Regions from separate parts of the Salinicoccus sp. ID82-1 genome, predicted to be linked through region 2. Evidence: predicted binding sites of a transcription regulator. Region 2 holds the regulator's gene; the other holds the start of a gene.
What was found. Region 2 encodes NrdR, which represses ribonucleotide reductase genes. Its sites were predicted from a motif close to AACACNATATATNGTGTT; they were not measured.
Positions count from the first base shown of each region.

Region 1: the regulator NrdR is predicted to act here: its motif matches at 6,940-6,957, upstream of nrdI (class Ib ribonucleoside-diphosphate reductase assembly flavoprotein NrdI).

Region 1 is NZ_JAGFLY010000003.1:278,155-289,687, reverse strand. It holds gene J4760_RS09255 (hypothetical protein) at 121-423, shown strand; gene J4760_RS09250 (GlsB/YeaQ/YmgE family stress response membrane protein) at 451-711, opposite strand; gene J4760_RS09245 (MFS transporter) at 811-2,013, opposite strand; gene J4760_RS09240 (hypothetical protein) at 2,411-2,623, shown strand; gene J4760_RS09235 (hypothetical protein) at 2,649-2,906, shown strand; gene J4760_RS09230 (5-oxoprolinase subunit C family protein) at 2,903-3,844, shown strand; gene recQ (DNA helicase RecQ) at 3,998-5,788, shown strand; gene J4760_RS09220 (DMT family transporter) at 5,823-6,689, opposite strand; gene nrdI (class Ib ribonucleoside-diphosphate reductase assembly flavoprotein NrdI) at 7,063-7,470, shown strand; gene nrdE (class 1b ribonucleoside-diphosphate reductase subunit alpha) at 7,433-9,538, shown strand; gene nrdF (class 1b ribonucleoside-diphosphate reductase subunit beta) at 9,569-10,543, shown strand; FMN riboswitch at 10,667-10,809, shown strand; gene ribD (bifunctional diaminohydroxyphosphoribosylaminopyrimidine deaminase/5-amino-6-(5-phosphoribosylamino)uracil reductase RibD) at 10,959-11,533, shown strand, end outside.
Region 2 is NZ_JAGFLY010000001.1:840,617-852,149, reverse strand. It holds gene polA (DNA polymerase I) at 1-2,279, shown strand, start outside; gene mutM (bifunctional DNA-formamidopyrimidine glycosylase/DNA-(apurinic or apyrimidinic site) lyase) at 2,288-3,157, shown strand; gene coaE (dephospho-CoA kinase) at 3,162-3,752, shown strand; gene J4760_RS04425 (glyceraldehyde-3-phosphate dehydrogenase) at 3,837-4,841, shown strand; gene nrdR (transcriptional regulator NrdR) at 4,934-5,407, shown strand; gene J4760_RS04415 (replication initiation and membrane attachment family protein) at 5,394-6,731, shown strand; gene dnaI (primosomal protein DnaI) at 6,737-7,666, shown strand; gene thrS (threonine--tRNA ligase) at 7,981-9,909, shown strand; gene infC (translation initiation factor IF-3) at 10,131-10,661, shown strand; gene rpmI (50S ribosomal protein L35) at 10,683-10,883, shown strand; gene rplT (50S ribosomal protein L20) at 10,908-11,267, shown strand; gene J4760_RS04385 (hypothetical protein) at 11,317-11,533, opposite strand, start outside.

The DNA.
Region 1 (11,533 bases), on a different contig from region 2:
CAGGTCCATTATATTGAAGTGTGCCTCACTTTCCTAGATCCCGCCTTGATTTTTCTAAATTATTCAAAAAAGGAATCCAATTATGCTAAACTGTATGTAATAAAAGAGGGTGGTGTCCACATGGGTGTTTTTGAATTTTTGATTGCAACTGTCCCGGTAGTGCTTTTCTTTTCTGTTCCGCTCTATGCCATCAATCTCCGCCATAAGCAGAAGTCGCAAAAGCTGGATATAATGAAAATACAGGAAGAGAAGGAATTGGAGCAGCTTAGACAGGAAAACTTCATTATCGAGAATAAGCAGATGCAGCTGGAGCTCGATCGGATGAAGGAGGAACGGGAAAGACAGCGTCTTGAGGACGGCAGGGACTCGCGCTGGCTGATCCAGGATACTGAAGACAGGATGGCAGACAAAAAACCCTCGTAACTTCAAGTTACGAGGGTTTCAGTTCAATTATGCTTTTCTGCCGCCACCGAGTGCCTTCATGATGAATGAAACAATCAGTATCAGAATGATTGCGCCAATCAGGCCACCGATGATGCTTACGCCGCCGACTTCAGGACCGAAGCTCAGTCCGAGTGCATTTGCAATTGCAGCACCGACAAGTCCAGCAATAATGTTTCCGATAATACCGAATGGTACGTCTTTACCTAGAATAAGTCCGGCGAGCCAACCAATGATGCCGCCTACGATTAATGTAATAATCCAACCCATGGGTAATTCCTCCTTGTGTGTTCGTTTGTCTGTTTTAGTAAGTTAATAAAACATCGTTCTAGTAGAATGAATACCCATGGATTTGAAGTGTTAAACAACTTATGGCATTTTTTTCATCTGGGATTGTTCCTTTTTGTATCTCTGCATGATGAAGAGGAAGAGGATGAGTGCGATTGTCACACTGACTGCGCTGGTGAAGTAGATGGTGCTGTAGCCGAATGCTTCGGCGACGAAACCATAGCTGATGGCCCCGAGGCCGACACCGAGATCGAAAGCAGAAAAGAATGTGGCATTGGCCATGCCGCGCCTGTTGTTTTCAACACGGTTGACGGCCCACGCCTGAAGCGCGGGCTGGACACAGCCGAATCCGAAGCCATAGAGTGCTGCTGCAATGAACAGGTATGCCGGGCTCGGCAGGAACCCGAGCATGAGCATGGCGGCGATGATGGACAGGGAACCCGGAACGAATACGATGGCGATGCCTTTTTTGTCATACAGTCTTCCGGCAAGCAGGCGTGACAGCATCAGGAATGCCGCGTAAATGACGAAGTAGAACTGGATATAGGTGGAGTCGAATCCCTGCTGGTACGTGTAGACGGGCAGGAATGTCGCAATGCCGCCGAATGTGACAGTGATGAAGAAAAGCAGGGAAGCAGCCGGCAATGCGCGCATCTCGACAATGTCGAACCGTGGTACGTAGGTGCTCTTGTTTCTGACAGGCGCTTCCGTATCCGGCTTCTGGTAATTGATATTGGCGGCCAGTATGAGTGCGACGGCACCGAGTATGCCGCATAGTGAGAAAAGCATGGTGAATGAAATGTGATTCACGAGAAACAGTCCGAGTGCGGGTCCGAAAGCGAGTGCGATATTGGCGCTCAGGCCGTAGTAGCCGAGCCCCTCACCGCGCCGTTTCTTCGGTACGAGGTCGGTTGCAATCGTACCTGAAGACGTACTTGAAAGTCCCCATCCGACCCCTTGCATGATTCTGACCATCAGCAGCATGAATATGGTGAAACTCGCAGCAAGCGAAAACATGGAGATGACGAAGATGACCAGACCTGTCAGGAATATCGGTGCCCGGCCCTTCGTGTCGAGCAGTTTGCCTGCGCTCGGTCTGATGAGCAGGGCAGAGAATGTGAAGATGCCGACGACAATTCCGATCCAGCGGTCGCTTGCTCCGATCTCCTGTACAAAGAGCGGCAGTGTGGGCAGGGTCATCTGGAAGGCGGTGAATATGAAGAAGTTGACAATGACGATAAGAATAAAGTCCTTGGTCCATATTTTCTGATTTTGATCCGACATGTAATTTCAACCTTCTTACTATTTTTGTTTTTGTACTCGATAAATTTATTTCGATTTCCGAAAAAGTGATCATAATCATTCTACAGTACTGAAATATTTTTTTCATCCGCCATATAGCGTATATTTTGATTTTCTTTAATAAATTGCAATGTGGTAATATGGTGGAATGTGGATATAGGCGGGATGGGGCAGTCGGCCTGCATCATCAGTTGCAGTACCATCGGTGATTTCCCGGTCATTTTATATTATAATGGATACCAGCAAGCGGCCGGGTCTGATACCGGACGCATTCCATGAGATCATTTTCCTTATGCAGCAAGGGAATGATGCATGAGATCAAATGATCAGCAGCCTGAAGAACAGGCTGGGATAGATCTGAATATTTCGAGGTGAATGCATGCTAACTCTTTTTTTAATAATACTGCTGGTCGCGATTGTCATGTTCACGCACTTTGTAGTGAGCTATCTCATCGAGAATGATGTCAAGATTGTCGGTGTGCTCTTCGCTTTTGTCGGTGTCATCGCCGCCATTGTCATCGTCCAGTTCATCATCAGCGGCATTACCGACTTTGCCGCACAGGAACTGTCCATTTTCTACAATGAGAATTAGGAGAAATTTTTAGGAGGAACAAGTCATGATTTTTGCCAATGGAGACTGCCATATCACGTATCAGCAGCAGGAGCCGCTCAGTCCTGCAAGGCGTGAGGATCTGGAACAGTCTTTTAAAGATAGCAGCCATGTCTATCTGCTGGATATGGTCGCAACCGGAAACACACTCACCTTCTACTACTCCCCCATCAGGGTGATGGAGGAACACAACACCATTGAACCTGGTGATGTCGTCATAGAGGAAGTCAGAGAATTTCTCACAGGAATGGAGTTTTCAGTATGAGTCTAATCATTCAGGAAAGCGGCCTGCTGACAATTCTGCAGACGCTCGATCGCGAGGATTCAGCCAAAGGCAATGAATACAATGGTGCATGCGACCGCCTGGCGCACCAGCTGGCCAACCAGCTTGTCGGCAACGATCCTGATCAGCCGACCATTGAAATGACAGTGCGTCCCGGGGTCATCAAATTTACGGAACCGACCATCGCGGCATTCTCCGGCGCGGAATTCAAGGCGAAGTCCGGAAACCGCAGCATCTATGTGAATAGAATCTACCTGTTCGACCGTGGAGACGAGCTTGTCTTCAGCGAATCCACGAGAGGGAACAGAGTCTATCTGGCCGTTGCAGGCGGCATCAAGGTCGAAGGGTCGAACATACTTGCATCAGGTGATGAAGTTGTCATGTGCAGAAACTATACTGCACAGCATGATGAGCTGTTCAACATGCTGAAACAGCAGCATGAAGTGAGCTGGGGCGTGGATACATATGCCCTCGTTGAAGTCTATCTGTCGGATACGTACCATCTGGTCAAACGTCCCGACATACCGGATGCCGTCTACGCATCAATTGAAGCCGAGGAATATACGGTAAGAAATGAAAAATACCGGGTGGCCCTGTATCTCGAAGGTGACGAGATCGAAACATCGGACACTGGGATTGAACATCCCGGGATCAAAGGTGGCGTCTACATTGCAGACGGGCAGCCTGTACTTGCATTGAACGACTTCAATGCATATACGACTGCACCTCAAGTCGGCACCATCCCGTCCTATCATATGCATAAGCTTGTCCAGAAGCGTCCAGGTTCGAAGATCCGCTTCAAATGTGTCGAGGCGGATGATGCACACGCCAATCTGTATGCGCATCATCTATGGAAGAAGAGTCTGTTCAAGGCCATCGACTATAAACTGTCGAAGGAACTGATCAAGGAGAAAATGTAATACTTTCTGTTCCGGGGCCTGCCCCGGAATTTTTATTTTTTCATCTTAAAAGTTTAGTGTCTGCAACAAATCTGCAGGAAAATACGGTATAATGATATATCAGAAATAGAGGAATGATAGTGACGACTAGTGAACGGTGGGATTGGTTTCGATATGGAAAAAATTCTAAAACAGTATTTCGGATTTGAAAATTTCAGACCTAAGCAGAAGGAAATTATAGAATCGGTTTTAAAAGGCCATAATACGCTCGGTGTCCTGCCGACAGGATCAGGCAAGTCGCTCTGTTTCCAGGTGCCCGGGCTGAAACTGGAGGGTCTGACGCTGGTGATCTCCCCATTGATTTCCCTGATGCGGGATCAGGTGGGCACGTTGAACGCGCAGAATATCCCTGCCGCCTATTTGAATTCGACATTGAAGAAGAAGGAAATCGACACTGTCATGGCAAACCTGGAAGCAGGGCAGTACCAGTTCCTGTATGTGGCACCGGAGCGCTTCAACAATGATGATTTCAATGAGCTGATCAAGCGGCTTGATGTGTCACTGATTGCATTTGATGAAGCGCACTGCATTTCAAAATGGGGCCATGACTTCAGACCGAGCTATCAGAATATCATTCCCGTACTGAAAAGACTCGTACCGGATGCTGTTACAGTCGGATTGACGGCAACAGCGACTGAAGAGGTCCAGAAGAACATCCAGGAGCTTCTGATGATCGAGCAGCCGCATGTATTCACAACGAGTGTGGCACGGGAGAATCTGCACCTGAGCGTCGATCCCACCTATCAGCGTGAACAGTTCATAGAGTCGTATATCAGAAGCCACCCTGGATCACCGGGTATCGTCTATGCGGCAACACGTGCCGAGGTGGAGAAGATATCGCTTCATCTTGAAGAACACGGTATCCAGAATGTCATCTACCATGGCGGTCTCGGCAAAGAGGAGAGGAACCTCAATCAGAGGCTCTTCACTACAGGGGAAGTGGGCATCGCTGTTGCGACCAATGCTTTCGGAATGGGGATAGACAAGCCGGATATCCGCTTCATCATCCACCATAACCTGCCTGGTGACCTGGAGAGCTACTACCAGGAGATCGGACGTGCCGGCCGGGATGGGAAAGTGAGTGAATGCATCCTGCTGTCCAGTCCGCGGGATGTCAATCTGCACCAGTTCTTCATCGACCGTTCAAATTCCACAGAGCAGTACAAGGATCATATGCGTGCCAAGCTCGATCGCATGATCCAGTACAATCGTACAACCAAATGTCTGAGCAGTTTCATTACAAAATATTTTGATGCAGATGAGTATGTGGTCGAATGCCGGGAGTGTTCGAACTGCCTGAGTGAAAGCCGTACCTACGACATGACGATAGAGGCGAAGCTCGTACTGGATCTGGTGGCACAGAGCGAGATGCCTGTGACCAAGGAGCAGGCGATCCAGATACTCCGCGGGGAAGCGGCTGAAAATGTGCTGGCTTTCCAGCTCGATACACTGGGTGCGTTCGGCACCATGGAGAACTATCTGACGAGCGAAATCAACCATATCATCGAAGAGCTCATCTACAGGGGCTATGTGCATCTGAAGGCGGACCAGCTCCATATTGTGGAGAGGAGTCGGGAAGTACTGGGGGATGAAGCGACACTATATACAGTACCTTTCAGAAAGTACTTCAACGAGAAGGTCGACATCAGCACGGCCAGTTCGCCGAATGAGATACTGTATGAAAAGCTTGCGGATACAAGATGCCGGCTGGCCAGGAAGCATGGTATCCAGGAAGAGAATATCTTCACCGATAATATACTCAGGGAATTCGCCAAGAAAGTGCCCGAGACGAAACAGGATATGGTCCATATACAAGGTGTCGGCAACTATAAGCTCAAGCACTACTGCCCATACTTCCTCGAGACCATCACTGAATACAAGAAGCAGATGGCGGGGACAGAATAGAATAAGCCGGCCCATGGCCGGCTTATATTGGTGCTTATGGGGTGCTATCGTGCTTTCGGGGCCTGTTCCTCATGAACATGTAGAAGCCTGCCGAGAAGATGATGACATAACCGAGAATGGACAGCATATCCGGAATTTCGTTGAAGAAGACGATGCTGAAGATTGCCGAATACAGTATTGTGGAATAGAAGAATATGGAGATCTCCTTCGCTGGTGCATAGCTGTATGCAATGGTCAGGCCGAACTGTCCGAATGCCGCAAACAGTCCCGCCAGGACAAGCAGCCAGAACTGTGTCATGGTCATCGGCTCGAACTGCCAGATGAAGAATGGCAGAAGCACCACTGATGAGAAGAAGGAGAAATAGAATACCACTGTATAGAACTTCTCGCGGCTGCCGAGCACTCTTAGGACAGTGTAGGCCCCTGCAGCAAACAGTGCACCCAGCACGCCCACGAGAGCGTAGAGCGTGTCGCTCGAGAATGATGGCTTGATGATGAATATGGCACCGATGAAAGCGATGATGATTGCAATCATCTGGTACTTCCTTATGTACTCCTTCAGAAAGATGGCACAGAGGATGATGGTGAAGAAAGGGCTCAGCTTGTTGAGGATGTCCGCGTCACTCAGCACCATCCTGTCGATGGCGAAGAAATTGAGCAGGACACCCGCAACGCCGAATGCAGAACGCAGCATCAGAAGTCCCTGATTCTCTTTGCGACCAAAAAGCTTGGCTCTGTAGTACAATGCAAAAGAGAGGGAGACGAGCATTGCGACAAAGTTTCTGAAGAATGCCTTCTGGACCGTCGGCAGATCGCCGCTGTACTTTACAAGCAGTGCCATCAGGCTGAAGCCGAGGGAAGATATGAGAAGCGCGATGATGCCTTTTAAAGTATTATTCATGTGAAGGACTCTCCAGATTCATAATTAATTTCCAATTTATATTTTATTTCAGAGTTATATCGGGACATAATTTTAAAGAAAAAAATCAAAACAATTTTTGATACAGTATAACATACATATGGTGCGGATTCGGGTATATTTAAGTGACATTATTCCCAATGAAATGTCTATTTATGCCATTGATAATTATGGATGGTTATGGCATCATTGAACAAGTAAATCATATATGTTGTGTGTAAAATTTTCATAAGGCACAACATATTGTGTTTAATTCCCTGGGCAAAGGTGTAAAGAAAATAAGGTGGACTATATGATTGTCGGACGCAGGTTCGATTATTTTATTTTGCCAGAGTAAGGATAAAGGGGGGATGGCATGCTGATCGCATTCTATTCCATGACAGGAAATGTCAGGCGTTTTATCACGAATTCCGGAGTGGCCGAACAACATGATACTTATGAAATCCGGGCCGGGAACTGCCGGGAGCGCATAGAGGAGCCGTTCATACTTGTCACAGGCACCTATGGTTTTGGTGGTGTACCGGATGAGGTGAAGTCATTCCTCGAGGTGAATCACGGATCCATGCTTGCGGTCGCCTCAAGCGGCAACCGGAACTGGGGACAGAATTTTGCACGTGCAGGGGAACATATCAGCAACGACTATGGAGTACCATTGCTGATGAAGTTTGAGCTCCATGGGAATCAAAAAGACAGAGAAGAATTCATTGAAAAGGCAGGGGCTGTACATGAAAGTATTGGACGAGAAAAAATACAATCATATTGAATTGAACAACGAAGTGACGAAGCGCGATGATACGGGTTTCTATCAGCTGCATAAGGACCAGGAGGCACTGGCAGTATTCATGGAGGAGATCCAGGATAAGACGATCCATTTCGACACTGAACTTGAACGTCTTCATTACCTGGTGGATAACGACTTCTACTACAATCTGTTTGAGGAATATTCCGAAGCGGATGTCATGGAAATTTCGGACTATGCCGAAAGCATCCCTTTCCAGTTCAAAAGCTATATGGCTGCGAGCAAGTTCTTCAAAGACTACACATTGAAGACCAATGACAAGAAACAGTATCTTGAAGACTACAAGCAGCATGTCGTCATTGTCAGTCTCTATCTTGCGAGAGGGAACAAGGCGCAGGCGAAGCGTTTCGTCATCTCCATGATCGAACAGCGTTATCAGCCGGCAACACCGACATTCCTCAATGCAGGACGCGCAAGACGCGGGGAGATGGTTTCATGTTTCCTGCTCGAAGTGGATGATAGTCTGAACTCCATCAACTACATCGACTCTACAGCGAAGCAGCTCTCCAAAATCGGGGGTGGCGTCGCCATCAACCTGTCCAAACTCCGTGCACGTGGGGAAGCGATCAAAGGCATCGAAGGCGTTGCCAAAGGTGTACTCCCGGTAGCAAAAGCACTTGAAGGCGGATTCGGTTATGCCGATCAGCTGGGTCAGAGGCCTGGCGCTGGTGCAGTCTATCTGAACATCTTCCACTACGACCTGCCTGAGTTCCTGGATACGAAGAAAGTGAACGCAGATGAGGATCTTCGTCTTGCGACCATTTCGACCGGACTTGTTGTCCCGTCCAAATTCTTCGATCTGGCAAAAAACAATGATCCTTTCTATCTTTTTGCGCCACATACGGTTGAACGTGAGTATGGCCAGCCGCTCGATGATATGAATCTGGATGAGATGTACGATGAACTGGTAGCGAATGATAAAGTCAAAAAGCGCAGAATGGATGCGCGTGAGATGCTGAACACGATTGCCCAGACACAGCTGCAATCTGGATATCCATATATCATGTTCAAGGACAATGCCAATAAGGTCCACCCACTGAAGGATATCGGACAGATCAAGATCAGCAACCTGTGTACTGAAATTTTCCAACTTCAGGAAACATCCACAATCAACGACTATGGTACGGATGATGTCATCCGTCGTGACATCTCCTGCAATCTTGGTTCACTGAATATCGCCAATGTCATGGACTCCGGAAAAGTACGCGAATCCGTACATGATGGCATCGAGGCCCTGACTGTTGTCAGTGACTCCACAGCGATTGCCAACGCACCAGGTGTCAAAAAGGCGAACGATGAGCTGCATTCCGTCGGTCTCGGTGCAATGAACCTCCACGGCTACCTTGCCAAGAACAAGATCAGCTATGAATCCGAAGAGGCGAGAGACTTTGCCAACGTATTCTTCATGCTGCTCAATTTCTACTCTCTTGAGAAATCGATGATGATTGCCAAAGAGCGTGGCAGAACGTTCCAGGATTTCGATCGCTCCGACTATGCAACAGGCAAATATTTCGAACGCTACATCAATGAAGCGGTGGAACCGAAATCCGACAAGGTCGCAGCACTGTTTGCCGACATCCACGTGCCGACGCGCCAGGACTGGAAGGCCCTCTCTGAAGAGGTCATGGAATATGGGCTGTTCCACGCATATCGTCTGGCGATTGCACCGACGCAGAGCATCTCCTACGTACAGAATGCAACAAGCTCCGTCATGCCGATTGTGGACTCCATCGAGCGCAGAACATACGGAAACTCGGAAACGTTCTATCCGATGCCGTTCCTGTCTCCGGAGACAATGTGGTTCTATAAGAGTGCATTCAATACCGATCAGATGAAGATCATCGACATGATCGCAACAATACAGCAGCATATAGACCAGGGCATCAGCACCATTCTTTATGTGAATTCCGACATCTCTACAAGAGAACTCGCTAAACTATATATATACGCTCACCACAAAGGGCTGAAATCCCTCTACTATACAAGGAACAAACTGCTCAGCGTCGAAGAATGCACAAGCTGTTCCGTATAATCAATCGAGCGAAGACAAAGGAGTCATGACATGATTGCAGTAAACTGGAATAAAGAGGACGATATGACGAACGTCTTTTGGCGTCAGAACATCTCACAGATGTGGGTGGAATCGGAATTCAAGGTTTCAAAAGACCTTGGTTCATGGTCCAGCCTGACAGAAGACGAGAAGGAAACTTTCAAGAAAGTATTGGCAGGACTGACCGGGCTCGACACCCATCAGGCGGATGACGGCATGCCACTCATCATGCTCCATACAAAGGACCTGCGCAAGAAGGCGGTCTATTCCTTCATGGGCATGATGGAGCAGATCCATGCGAAATCCTATTCTCACATCTTCTCGACACTCCTGTCATCCAGGGAGACCAACGAACTTCTGGATGAATGGGTCATTGAAAATGAACACCTCAAATATAAATCCGATAAGATTGTACAGTACTATCATAAACTGTTCGGCAGAGAGGCCTCCGTCTATGATCAGTATATGGCACGTGTTGCCAGCGTATTTCTCGAGTCTTTCCTATTCTATTCCGGATTCTATTATCCGCTTTATCTTGCCGGTCAGGGCAGGATGACGACAAGTGGTGAGGTCATCAGAAAGATTCTTCTCGATGAATCCATCCACGGTGTATTCACGGGTCTCGATGCACAGTCACTGAGAGCAGAACTGTCTGCTGAAGAGCAGGCACGTGCCGACATGGAGATGTATGAACTCATGAAGGCGCTCTATGCCAATGAGGAATCCTATACGAAGTCCCTGTATGACAACCTCGGTCTGACGGAAGACGTACTCAACTATGTCCAGTACAATGCTAACAAAGCATTGGCAAACCTTGGCTTCGATCCCTACTTCGAAGAAAAGTCATTCAACCCGATCATCGAGAATGCACTGGATACGACAACGAAGAACCACGACTTCTTCAGTGTCAAAGGTGATGGCTATGTCATTGCACTCAATGTCGAGCCGATTCAGGATGAAGACTTCATCTTTGATGAAGTAAAATAGAAGCATTACTCTCCAGGTCCATTTTGGGCCTGGTTTTTTTATGGGCGTGCAGATCCAGGCAATTGTCTTGACAATTCATATGAATGGAATATGATTGAGGTAGAGTTTTTCAACTGAATACAATCATTCTTTCGGGGCAGGGTGGAATTCCCAACCGGCGGTAGGCCTTATGGCGAGCCCGCGACCTGCATCATTCTTTGATGGTGTGGCTGATCCAGTCAAAATTCTGGAGCCGACAGTGAGAGTCTGGATGGGAGAAAGAATTGCAGAACATACGATATGGATAGGTCTGTCCGATTTATCCACAACAGTAGGTTTTATTCAGCATTGCCTGACAATGCTTATTTCTGCATATATTTTTAAGCGCCGATGGATAACAATTCATCGGCGTTTTTTATATTCAGGAGGGAAAAACTTGAATCGATATATGAATATGGCGTTCGAAATGGCCCGCATGACCGTGGGCCAGACAGGAAAGAATCCTGCAGTCGGCGCCGTTATAGTCAAAGCAGGAAAAGTGATCGGAATGGGCGCGCATCTCGGCTACGGCAAGCCGCATGCAGAGCGGCAGGCACTCGCAAGCTGCAACGAAAGTCCGCAAGGTGCGGATATCTATGTCACTTTGGAGCCATGCTCCCATTATGGCAAGACACCGCCATGCACAGAAGCGATCATCGAAGCAGGAATCAGCAGAGTCTTCTATGCGTCAAAGGATCTCAATCCGAAAGTGAGCGGCCACAAGGTACTGCTGGATGCAGGTGTGCAAGTTGCGCACACACCGGATACAGCCATCGACCGGTTCTACGCACCTTTCTTCAGACATCTCGAGTCGGGCCGGCCGAATGTAACATTGAAGTGCGCCGTCAGCCTGGATGGCAAGCTTGCACTGGATGATGGCACAAGCACATGGATCACCGGTGAGGCGGCACGCACTGACGTCCACTATGAGCGGCATCTGCACGATGCCATTCTGGTCGGCGGCGGCACCCT
Region 2 (11,533 bases):
AAGCCGATGACATTATCGGTACGCTCAGCAGAAAAGCGGATGAAGAAGGGTTCCAGACCATCATCATCACAGGTGATAAGGACTTGACCCAGCTGGCCAGTGAAAATACAGTCATCCACTACACGAAAAAAGGCATATCCGACATAGACCGGTATACACCGGAACACATCCAGGAAATATACGGACTCGCGCCCGAGCAGATCATAGATTTGAAAGGGCTGATGGGCGATAAGTCCGATAATATTCCAGGTGTGCCGGGTGTAGGGGAGAAGACGGCACTTAAACTGCTCGGTGAACATGGGTCTGTCGAAGCAGTGCTTGAAAATCTGGAAGGCGTCAAAGGGAAGAAGCTGAAGGAGAACCTGACGGAACATAGAGAGGATGCATTGATGAGCAAGTCGCTCGCAACCATCTACCGGGAAGTGCCGCTTGATTTCGATATGGATTCCCTTCTGTTCACCAATGAAAATGAAGAAGAGAAATATGCAATCTTCAAAGAGCTCGAATTCGAGTCTCTGCTGAAGAATATGGAGGCTTCCGAGGCGGAGGATAAGAAGGAATTTGAATCGGAACGTGTCGATGCACTGGATCAGCTCGATGCAGACGTCTCCTTCCATCTTGAAGTCCGTGCAGATAATTATCTGGTAAATGGACCCGAGGATATCGCCGTCACAGACGGAGTAAGAACCTTCATCAGCAAGGTCGAAGATGTGGATCAGACCAAACTGCAGCAGTTCCTCAAGTCGAGAGATACCATCAATGTCTACGATATAAAGCGCCAGATGGGTCTTCTAAAGCACCTGGGCATTCATTTCGAAGACTTTGATACGGATATCATGCTTGGCAGCTTCCTGCTCGATCCATCAAAGAAAATCATCGATGCAGCAGAGACTGTCGGCCAGTTCAATGTCAATATAGACAGTGACGACTTCCATTACGGCAAGGGACGTAATGCCAAGCAGCCGACAGGGGAAGTGCATGAAAAGTTCCTGATGGATAAAGTCATGGCAGTACATCATGTCGGACCACTGATGGCGGAATCGCTCAAGGAAGATGACATGTATGACCTTTGGAAGGACCTTGAGATTCCACTGGCAAAAGTGCTGTCCGGCATGGAATACCGCGGCATCACAGTGGATGCTGGACGTCTTCGGGATATGGAAAGTGAAATAAAGGAACGCCTTGTTGAAATTGAAGGAAAAATATATGAACTCGCAGGAGAGGAATTCAACATCAATTCTCCCAAACAGCTTGGCATCGTTCTTTTCGAGAAGCTGGATCTGCCCGTCATCAAGAAGACCAAGACAGGCTATTCCACTGCCGTCGATGTACTGGAAGAGCTGCAGAGCAGGCATGAGATTGTCAGCTATCTTCTGGACTACCGTTCACTGTCCAAACTCCAGTCGACATATGTCATCGGACTGCAGGGCGAGATCAAGGAGGATTCCAGAATCCATACACGCTTCAACCAGACTCTGGCACAGACGGGCCGGCTGTCTTCAGTCGAGCCAAACCTTCAGAACATACCGATACGCATCGATGAAGGCCGACGGATCAGAAAGGCATTCGTACCGAAAAGTGACGACCACGTACTGCTGGCGCTCGACTATTCGCAGATCGAGCTCAGGGTGCTTGCACACATCACCGGTGATGAGACCATGACCAGCGCCTTTACAAGTGATACCGATATTCATACAAAGACTGCCATGGAAGTCTTCGGTGTGGAACGGGAAGATGTCACCAGTGATATGAGAAGGAACGCAAAGGCGGTCAACTTCGGTATCGTCTATGGCATCAGCGACTATGGACTGAGCCAGAACCTTGGCATTACAAGAAAAGAAGCCAAGACGTTCATCGACAACTATCTGGATTCCTTCCCCGAAGTCAAGATGTTCATGAAATCCATCATCCAGGATGCCAGACGCGATGGCTATGTGAAGACGCTGCTCAACCGCAGAAGGTATATCCCGGATATCCAGAGCCGCAATTTCAACGCAAAGAGCTTTGCTGAACGGACAGCCATGAACTCGCCGATCCAGGGAAGTGCAGCAGATATAATCAAACTCGCCATGGTAAAATACGAACAATCGGAAGAAGCACAGAAATTCAATGCCGAATTGCTGCTGCAGATCCACGATGAGCTGATTTTTGATGTTCCGGAGGAAGAAGTGGAAGCATTCATCCCGGTCATCAAGGATATTATGGAGAATGCAATGGCACTCTCGGTGCCACTCAAAGTGGACTATGGATATGGCAGCGATTGGTATGAAGTGAAGTAGGTGGAAATATGCCGGAACTACCGGAAGTGGAACTGGTCAGGCGTGCCCTGGCCCAAGAAGTGGAAGGCGCTACTATCGAAGCAGTGGCGTTTTCCGATTTTGTAGTAAATGGACATCAGATTGGGCGGAGAACCATCGTCAAGGAAGACCTTGGGGCATTCGGTCCCCGTGTCCATGGTGCGGCAATCAGAAAGATCGGCCGGCGTGGCAAGTACTTGTATTTCATAATGGAGAAATCAGGTGAAGTGTTCCATATGATTTCGCATCTTGGAATGTCGGGCGCCTACTTTGTCCGAGACTCGGTCGAGTCGATCACGGATGCGAACTACCGCAAGCACTGGCAGGTCGTCTTCAGGCTTGCAGATGGACGTGCGCTGATCTACTGTGATATCAGGCGGTTCGGGGAAATGGCCACGGTAGGCAGAATGGGGGATTTCCCACCATTTACGCGCATGGCGGTGGAGTATACGGATCCAGATAGCCTGCCTGAGTTCCTGGACAGGGCGAAAGCACCGGCGAACAGCAATAAGGCGATCAAAGCGGTGATTATGGACAGCTCGGTCATACCCGGTGTCGGGAACATCTATGCATCGGAAGCACTGTTCACAGCGGGCATACTGCCGACACGAAAAGCAGGCAATGTGTCCGTCGCAAGGCTGGTGGATCTCCATCGGGCCATTACCGACGTCTTCAACCTTTCCATAGAAAGCGGCGGTTCGACCATCTCCGACTATAGAGGCGTATCCGGTGAAAAAGGCAGCATGCAGGACCGTTTCAACATCTACCAGAAAAAGACGTGCCGGGCATGCGGCGGTCCAATCAGGACGAAGACGATAGCGACAAGAAATACATTCTATTGCACTAGATGTCAGAGGTGAAACAATGAACCAGGTAATTGGACTTACAGGCGGCATTGCAAGCGGCAAGTCGACCGCCGCCGACTATATCAGAGAAAAAGGGTATCCCATCCTTGATGCGGATGTCTATGCAAGGCAGTCGACACAGAAGGATGGCCCCGCATATCCGGGCATCGTCGAGCATTTCGGCAGCAGCATCATCGGGGAAGATGGTGAAATCGACCGCAAAAAGCTCGGTGCCATCGTCTTCAACGACAGCAGGGAAAGGGAAGTGCTGAATCGTCTCGTACATCCGGAAGTCCGCAGGATGATGGACAGGGATAAGGAAAAGGCGCTTTCTGTGAGCCACGTCTTTCTGGATATCCCGCTCCTTTTCGAAAACGGTCTCGATCGTCAATGTGACATCACATTGACAGTATACGTTGATCAGGAGACGCAGATCGAGCGGCTGATGGCGCGGAATGACTTCGACCGGTCCGAAGCGCTCGCCCGGATCAACAGCCAGATGCCGCTGTCGGAAAAAAGGGAGAGAAGTACTGAAGTGCTTGATAACAATGGCTCGAAAGCGGATCTTTTCAGCCAGATAGATGACTTCCTGTCCAATCTGGAAAAGTGATATTTTATATGAAATACTGCTTTAAATTGCAGGTCATTATGTTATACTAATTATTGAAAAGTATAACATAAAGGGGCAATGGTCATGAAAAAAGTAGCGATTAACGGTCTTGGAAGAATCGGCAGAATGGTGTTCCGCATTGCCGCTGCCTCTGATGATGTCGAACTCGTCGCAGTGAATGCAAGCTATCCTGCAGAAACAATTGCACATCTTCTCAACTACGATACGACACACGGCAAGTGGGATAAGAAGGTTGAAGCAAAAGAGGACGGACTTGTCATCGACGGCAAGAAGATCCAGCTCACAAGTGAAAGAAATCCTGAGAATCTTCCATGGGGGTCGCTTGGTGTTGATCTTGTGATAGAGGCAACCGGAGCATTCAACCATGGTGACAAGGCAAGTGCACACGTAAGGGCAGGCGCAAAGAAAGTACTCCTTACCGCACCATCGAAAGGCGGAGATGTCCAGACGATTGTGCTCGGCGTAAATGACGAAGCGCTGGACCTTGATACATATGATGTATTTTCCAATGCTTCCTGTACGACGAACTGTCTGGCACCAGTCGCAAAAGTGCTGGATGACGCCTTCGGCATCAAAAATGGTCTGATGACGACGGTGCACGCCTATACGAATGATCAGAAGAACATCGACAACCCGCATAAGGATCTGCGCAGGGCACGTTCATGCGGGGACAACATCATTCCGACATCCACCGGTGCTGCAAAGGCGCTCGGTGTCGTACTGCCCCAGCTGAATGGCAAGCTGCATGGCCTGGCACTGCGTGTGCCCGTATCGAATGTGTCGCTTGTCGACCTTGTTGTGGATCTTGATACACCGGTGACGAAGGCACAGCTGAACGAAGCATTCGAGAAGCAGTCGGAGGGTGAACTTTCCGGCATACTCGGCATCACCGACGCGCCGCTCGTATCGAGCGACTTCAATACCGACAGCAGGAGCTCCATCGTTGATGCCTCGCTGACCATGGTCATGGATGACAATAAAGTGAAGGTGCTGGCATGGTACGATAACGAATGGGGATATTCCACACGGGTTGTGGAACTGGCAGGGAAAATTGCCAACAGTCTATAATGGTATCTGAAAAGAAGAAACTGATGTTTCTTCTTTTTTTATGCGTAATATATTATAATGGTATACTAATCCTTGAGAAGTGAGGTGGTCATATGAAATGTCCAAACTGCCATCAGACAAGTTCCAGGGTCATCGATTCCAGACATACGGATGAGGTGTCCGCCATACGCAGGCGGAGGGAATGCGAGAACTGCGGATTCCGGTTCACTACTTTCGAACGGATGGAACTGTCCCCCCTCGTCGTTGTCAAGAAGGATGGAAACAGGGAAGTCTTCAGCCGCGAGAAGCTCATGGATGGACTGCTGAGAGCATGCGAGAAACGTCCAATACCATATGAAGCACTTGAAAAAACGATTGCGCGCATAGAGTCTGCGCTCAGAAATCTGAATAAAGCAGAAATCACAAGCAATGAAATCGGTGAATTTGTCATGCAGGAGCTGATTACACTGGATCAGGTGGCCTACGTCCGGTTCGCCTCCGTATATAAGGAATTCAAGGATATCGATCAGCTGATGGATACATTGAATCATCTGGCCAAAGGCAGGGATGACGATGAACTTCAATGAGCGGCTGAAGCCGAATACCGAATTCATGGTCTATAACCCTGCTGCTTTTGAAAAGTCCCATCTCAATGTCCTGAACGAGCTGTATCTTCCGCTCATCCATCAGGACGCAGCAATGGCCTATATATATCTTCAGGAATCTTCGGCATATTATGAGGCACTCGAAATCAGATTCCATAGGGAAATAATGGATGAACTGAACATGCCATTATCCAGCTTCTCCAGAATACTCGAGAAGCTGGAAGGCATCGGTCTGGTGAGATCCTTTGTATCTGATGAAGCACATGATGATCTTTTCATATATGAACTGCTGCAGCCTTTGACGCCGGAAGCCTTCTTCAAGGATCCGATGCTGAGCCTGTATCTCCATAACCACCTCGGTCCGGATGCCTACAAAAGAAAGAAGGACCGTCTGTGCTATCCTCGGAAGCCTGAGCATTTCACCGAAGTGACACGGAAGTTCACGGAAGTGTTCCAGGCAGGGAACGGGGAAGGATACAGTATTCCCGAAGATTCCTTCAGAAAGGACAACGTTTCAACAGGCCCCAATATCGATCTTGATGATTTCGATTTTGATGTCCTCTTTACACACCTGAAAGGCACAAGGATCGACCGTGCATTCTTCACGAAGGAAGTCCGGATGCTGATTGTCAAACTGAGCGTGCTGTTCAACCTCAATGCATATGATATGAAGCAGATTCTGCTGCCTGTAACCACACAATATGCCGGCATTGATAAGGAGCAGTTGAGATATGAGGCCAGAAAGTACTACCAGAAAGAGCATAAGGGCAAACTGCCTGCAATCAGATCCTCCGATGCCCAACCCGAGCAGAAGGAAGCAAAGCACTCCAGTGATTCCTATATCGAGCGCCTTGAATCGATCAGTCCGCTCGATCGGCTGAATGATATCCGGAACCATCAGCCGAGTGACAGTGATCTGAAGCTCGTGACGGACATCATCGCCAAGACGAGTCTGCCGAACGGCGTCATCAACCTCCTACTCGAGTACGTCTACCAGCAGAAGGAAGGCAATCTGAACTATCCATATACGATGAAGATTGCAAGGGACTGGGAGGAGAAGGGCATCCGCTCGGCCAGGGAGGCATACCAGTCCATCATGGAATTCAGAAAGCAGCGGAATACGAAGCGCAACAGTCGGGAACGTCAGGGCGAACGCAGGCCTGCATGGATGGATGACAAGAAGCAGGCGGCACCGAAGACGGATGTGGACAAGAAGCCTGTGCCTGAAAAAGGGGCAGTCCAGAAGACAGCAAAAGACGACCCGGAACTCCAGAAAATGATAGATAACTTTAGAAAATCCAGGTGATTCAGATGGAACCTATAAACCAGTTCTTAAAGAACAATAAAAAAATACAGGATAACAATGACAGACTGTACGAATCTCTAATTCAGCACCCGAGAATTGTGGAGCTGATTGAAAACAGCGATTTTGAAATCACACGCTCCATGATCAGAAATGATCTGCTGCAGCTTAAACGCTATACAGAGCAGTCATTGGCGTGCGAGAACTGCCCATCCCTCGGGCAGTGCATCAATCATCCACAGGGGTATGTCCCTTCGATAGATGTCAGAGGGGGCAGAATCCATATCATCCATACACCATGTCCAAACAAGAAAAAGGATGATGCCTTCCGTGAGAAGGAGAAGATGATCGAATCCTATCATGTGCCGAAAGACGTCAAAGATGCGACATTCGAGACGGTCTTCCTGGATCCCGATTCGAACCGCCAGCAGATCATCATGAAAGCCATCGCGGCCAGCAAGAAGATCATCGATGGTACAGGAACGAAGGGCCTTTACATCCACGGCAGCTTCGGCATCGGCAAATCCTACCTGCTCGGCTGTATTGCCAATGAACTGAAGGAGCAGTCGGTATCTTCAATCATCGTCTATGTACCGGAAATCATCCGGGATCTGAAGGCGGGATTCAAGGACGGCACGACGGACAGCAAGTTCAATACGATCAAGAATGCCCAGGTGCTCATGCTCGATGATCTTGGTGCCGAGGACGTCACGCCATGGGTGCGGGATGAAGTCATGACCGGCATACTGCACTACCGCATGGTCGAAGGCCTGCCGACATTCGTCAGCTCCAACTATTCGATGGCGGATCTCGAATACCGCTATGCCAGGACGAAGGAGAACGGCGTAGAGGAAACAAAGGCACGCCGGATGATGGAGCGCCTGAGGTCACTTTGTGACGAAGTCCAGCTTGAAGGCAGCAACTACCGCAACAACTGATGCTTGATTAATGAAGACGGCTTGAGTATAATCAATGTATAATTTCAATATTTCAAATTCCAAGGACAACGCTTCTACTGTGTTCATTCAAAGAGAGTGCATGAACTGCTGAAACATGTGCAATGGACCGTCTGAGCGACTCCCTTGATATATGCTGGCTAATCCCCAGCCGGGACGGACCGTTATTTCCGACTGAAGGTAGGACTCTGTCCTGCAAATCAGGGTGGTACCACGGTGAAGATCGTCCCTCTATCTAATAGAGGGGCGTTTTTTATTTTGAAAATACAATCGATACGATTGAAAGGGTGGAGAATATGAGTGAAGTGAAGATTACTTTTCCGGATGGAAATATCAAGAATTTCGATTCCGGAGTGACAGCAGAGGAGATTGCGCAGTCCATCAGTCCGGGACTCAGGAAGGCGGCGCTTGCCGCCAAGGTTGACGGGGAGATGTACGACCTCAGAAGACCGATCGAAGCTGATGCAGAAATCGCCTTGATTACAAATAAGGACGAGGAGGGGCTTGAAGTACTGCGACATTCCACTGCCCACCTTATGGCTCAGGCGCTGAAGCGTCTGTACGGCGACGTCAATTTCGGTGTCGGCCCGGTCATCGAGGAAGGGTTCTACTATGACTTCGATATGGATGAGAAGATTTCTTCCGATGATTTCGAGAAGATAGAGAAGGAAATGAAGCAGATCGTAGAAGAGAACGTGGAAGTGGAACGCAAAGTGCTCTCACGTGACGAAGCAAAGGCACTTTTCAGCAACGATCCATACAAGCTTGAGCTGATCGATGCGATTCCTGAAGACGAGTCGGTGACGGTCTATTCTCAGGGAGAATTCACCGACCTGTGCCGCGGCGTGCATGTGCCGTCCACTTCGAAGATCAAGACATTCAAACTGCTGTCGACAGCAGGTGCCTACTGGCGCGGTGACAGTGACAACAAGATGCTGCAGCGCATATACGGTACAGCCTTCTTCGACAAGAAGGAGCTGAAGTCGTACTTGAACCTCCTTGAGGAAAGAAAGGAACGCGACCACAGGAAGATCGGCAAGGATATGGAACTGTTCCAGAACAACCAGCTGATCGGTGCCGGCCTGCCGCTATGGCTGCCGAATGGTGCGACGATCAGACGCGAAATCGAACGCTATATCGTCGACAAGGAGATTGCGCTCGGCTACGACCACGTTTATACACCTGTCATGGCGAACGTCGATCTGTACAAGACAAGCGGCCACTGGGAGCACTATCAGGATGACATGTTCCCGACAATGGACATGAATGGTGAGGAGCTTGTGCTCCGTCCGATGAACTGCCCGCACCATATGATGATCTACAAATCAAGCAAGCACTCCTACCGGGAGCTGCCGATCCGTATCGCCGAACTCGGCACGATGCACCGGTATGAGGCGAGTGGGGCGGTGAGCGGCCTGCAGCGTGTGCGCGGCATGACCCTGAATGATGCCCACGTCTTCGTCAGACCCGACCAGATCAAGGAGGAGTTCAAGCGTGTCGTCCAGCTGATCATCGATGTATACGCGGACTTCGGTTTCGAGAACTACTCCTTCCGTCTGAGCTACCGTGATCCAGCGGATACTGAAAAGTACTTCGATGATGACGAAATGTGGAACAAGGCGGAATCCATGCTGAAGGAAGCCGTCGATGAGATGGCGCTCGACTATACAGAAGCGGAAGGCGAAGCGGCATTCTATGGTCCGAAGCTGGATGTCCAGGTACAGACGGCACTCGGCAAGGAGGAGACGCTGTCGACAGTGCAGCTCGACTTCCTGCTGCCTGAAAGATTCGACCTGACGTATACAGGCAGTGACGGTGAACTGCACCGTCCGGTCGTCATCCACCGCGGTGTCGTCTCCACGATGGAGCGCTTTGTTGCATTCCTGACAGAGGAATACAAAGGTGCCTTCCCACTATGGCTCGCGCCGCAGCAGGTGGAGATCATACCGGTCAATCTCGATCTGCACTACGACTACGCAAGAGCACTCAAGGATGAGATGAAGAGCCACGGCATACGTGTGAACATCGACGACAGGAACGAGAAGATGGGGTACAAGATCCGTGAAGCACAGATGCGGAAAGTCCCTTACCAGGTCGTCATCGGCGATCGTGAGATCGAAGAATCCCAGGTCAATGTCAGAAAGTATGGCGAAAAGGATCAGAACACCTTCGACCGTGAGGAATTCATCTGGCAGCTCGTGGATGAGATCAGACTTAAGAAATAGTCTTGACATTCTTACCGAAAGCGTGTAGTATATTAGGAGTTGATAAGAACGGACAAGAAGAAGCTCCCGCTTCTCACCCGCAAGCACCATACTGGTAGCGACCGGGTTAGTACAGTAAGAATGATATGAGGCAGAGCCATGCTCTGCTTCATACATCTTGATGCTGGTTGGCGGGCGCATATTGTGCCCGCCCTTTTTGTTCGTCTTCAAACTTTATGGAGGTGTCAAAGATAGCTAAGGACCAAACATTAATCAATGACAGAATCCGCGCCAAAGAAGTACGCCTGATCGGTCAGGACGGTTCCCAACTCGGCATCAAGCCTAAACGTGAAGCACAGGAAATGGCAGATCGTGTAGAACTGGATCTTGTACTTGTGGCTCCGAACGCGAAGCCGCCGGTTGCCCGCATCATGGACTATGGCAAGTACAAGTACGAGCAGCAGCGTAAAGAGAAAGAAGCGCGCAAGAAGCAGAAAGTGATCAATGTCAAGGAAATCAGACTTTCCCCGACAATCGAAGATCACGATTTCAACACCAAGTTGAAAAATGCAAAGAAATTCCTGGCGAAGGAAGACAAGGTGAAAGTTTCCATCCGATTCCGTGGCCGTGCAATCACGCACAAGGATATCGGCCGCAAGGTATTGGAACGTTTTGCCAGCGAGCTTTCTGAAGTCGCCACTGTTGAACAGAGACCGAAGATGGAAGGTCGCTCAATGTTCCTCGTGGTTGCACCAATCGTCGACAAAAACTAATAATCCGGAGGTTAGGATCCCATGCCAAAAATGAAAACTCACAAAGGTTATGCTAAACGCGTCAAGCGTACTGGAACAGGTAAATTCAAACGCAACAGTGCGTTCACTTCCCACCTGTTCGCAAACAAATCCACAAAACAGAAGCGTCACCTGAGAAAATCAAGACTGGTTTCCAAAGGCGACCACAAACGTATCCAAAAACTACTATCATATGTAAAATAATCGATTGATTAAGGAGGAGCAAAAATGGCACGTGTTAAGAATGGTTTGACGTCCCGTAAAAGACGTAAAAGAGTATTGAAGCAGGCAAAAGGATATTTTGGTGCAAAACGCACACTCTATAGAACAGCGAAACAGCAAGTCATCAAATCCGGTCAGTATGCATACCGCGACCGTCGTCAGACGAAACGCGAATTCCGCAAGCTCTGGATCGCGCGTATCAATGCAGGCGCTCGCCAGAACGGCATCAGCTACAGCCGTCTGATGAACGGACTGAAAACTGCTGGTATCGACATCAACAGAAAAATGCTTTCTGAAATCGCAATTTCAGACGAAAAAGCATTCGCTGAAATCGTTGCTCAGGCTAAAAATGCACTGAACAAATAATATCACATGAAAAAACCACTTATTCCGATGGAATAAGTGGTTTTTATTTTTACTGGATGTGGGCGGTGAGCTCATCAAGCAGTGCGTCCGAGTACTCGAAGTAGCATTCCTTCTGCTCCTTGTTTTCATCCGCTGCATCGTCCTCGGACACAATGTCGAGGCGGATCAGCTTCTCACCTTCGTCGAAGAATGGCAGTGTCTGGTCGGCATATTCATCAGTCAGCCTGTTATATAATGCAACCGCTTTGTCGTCTTCTTCATAAGTA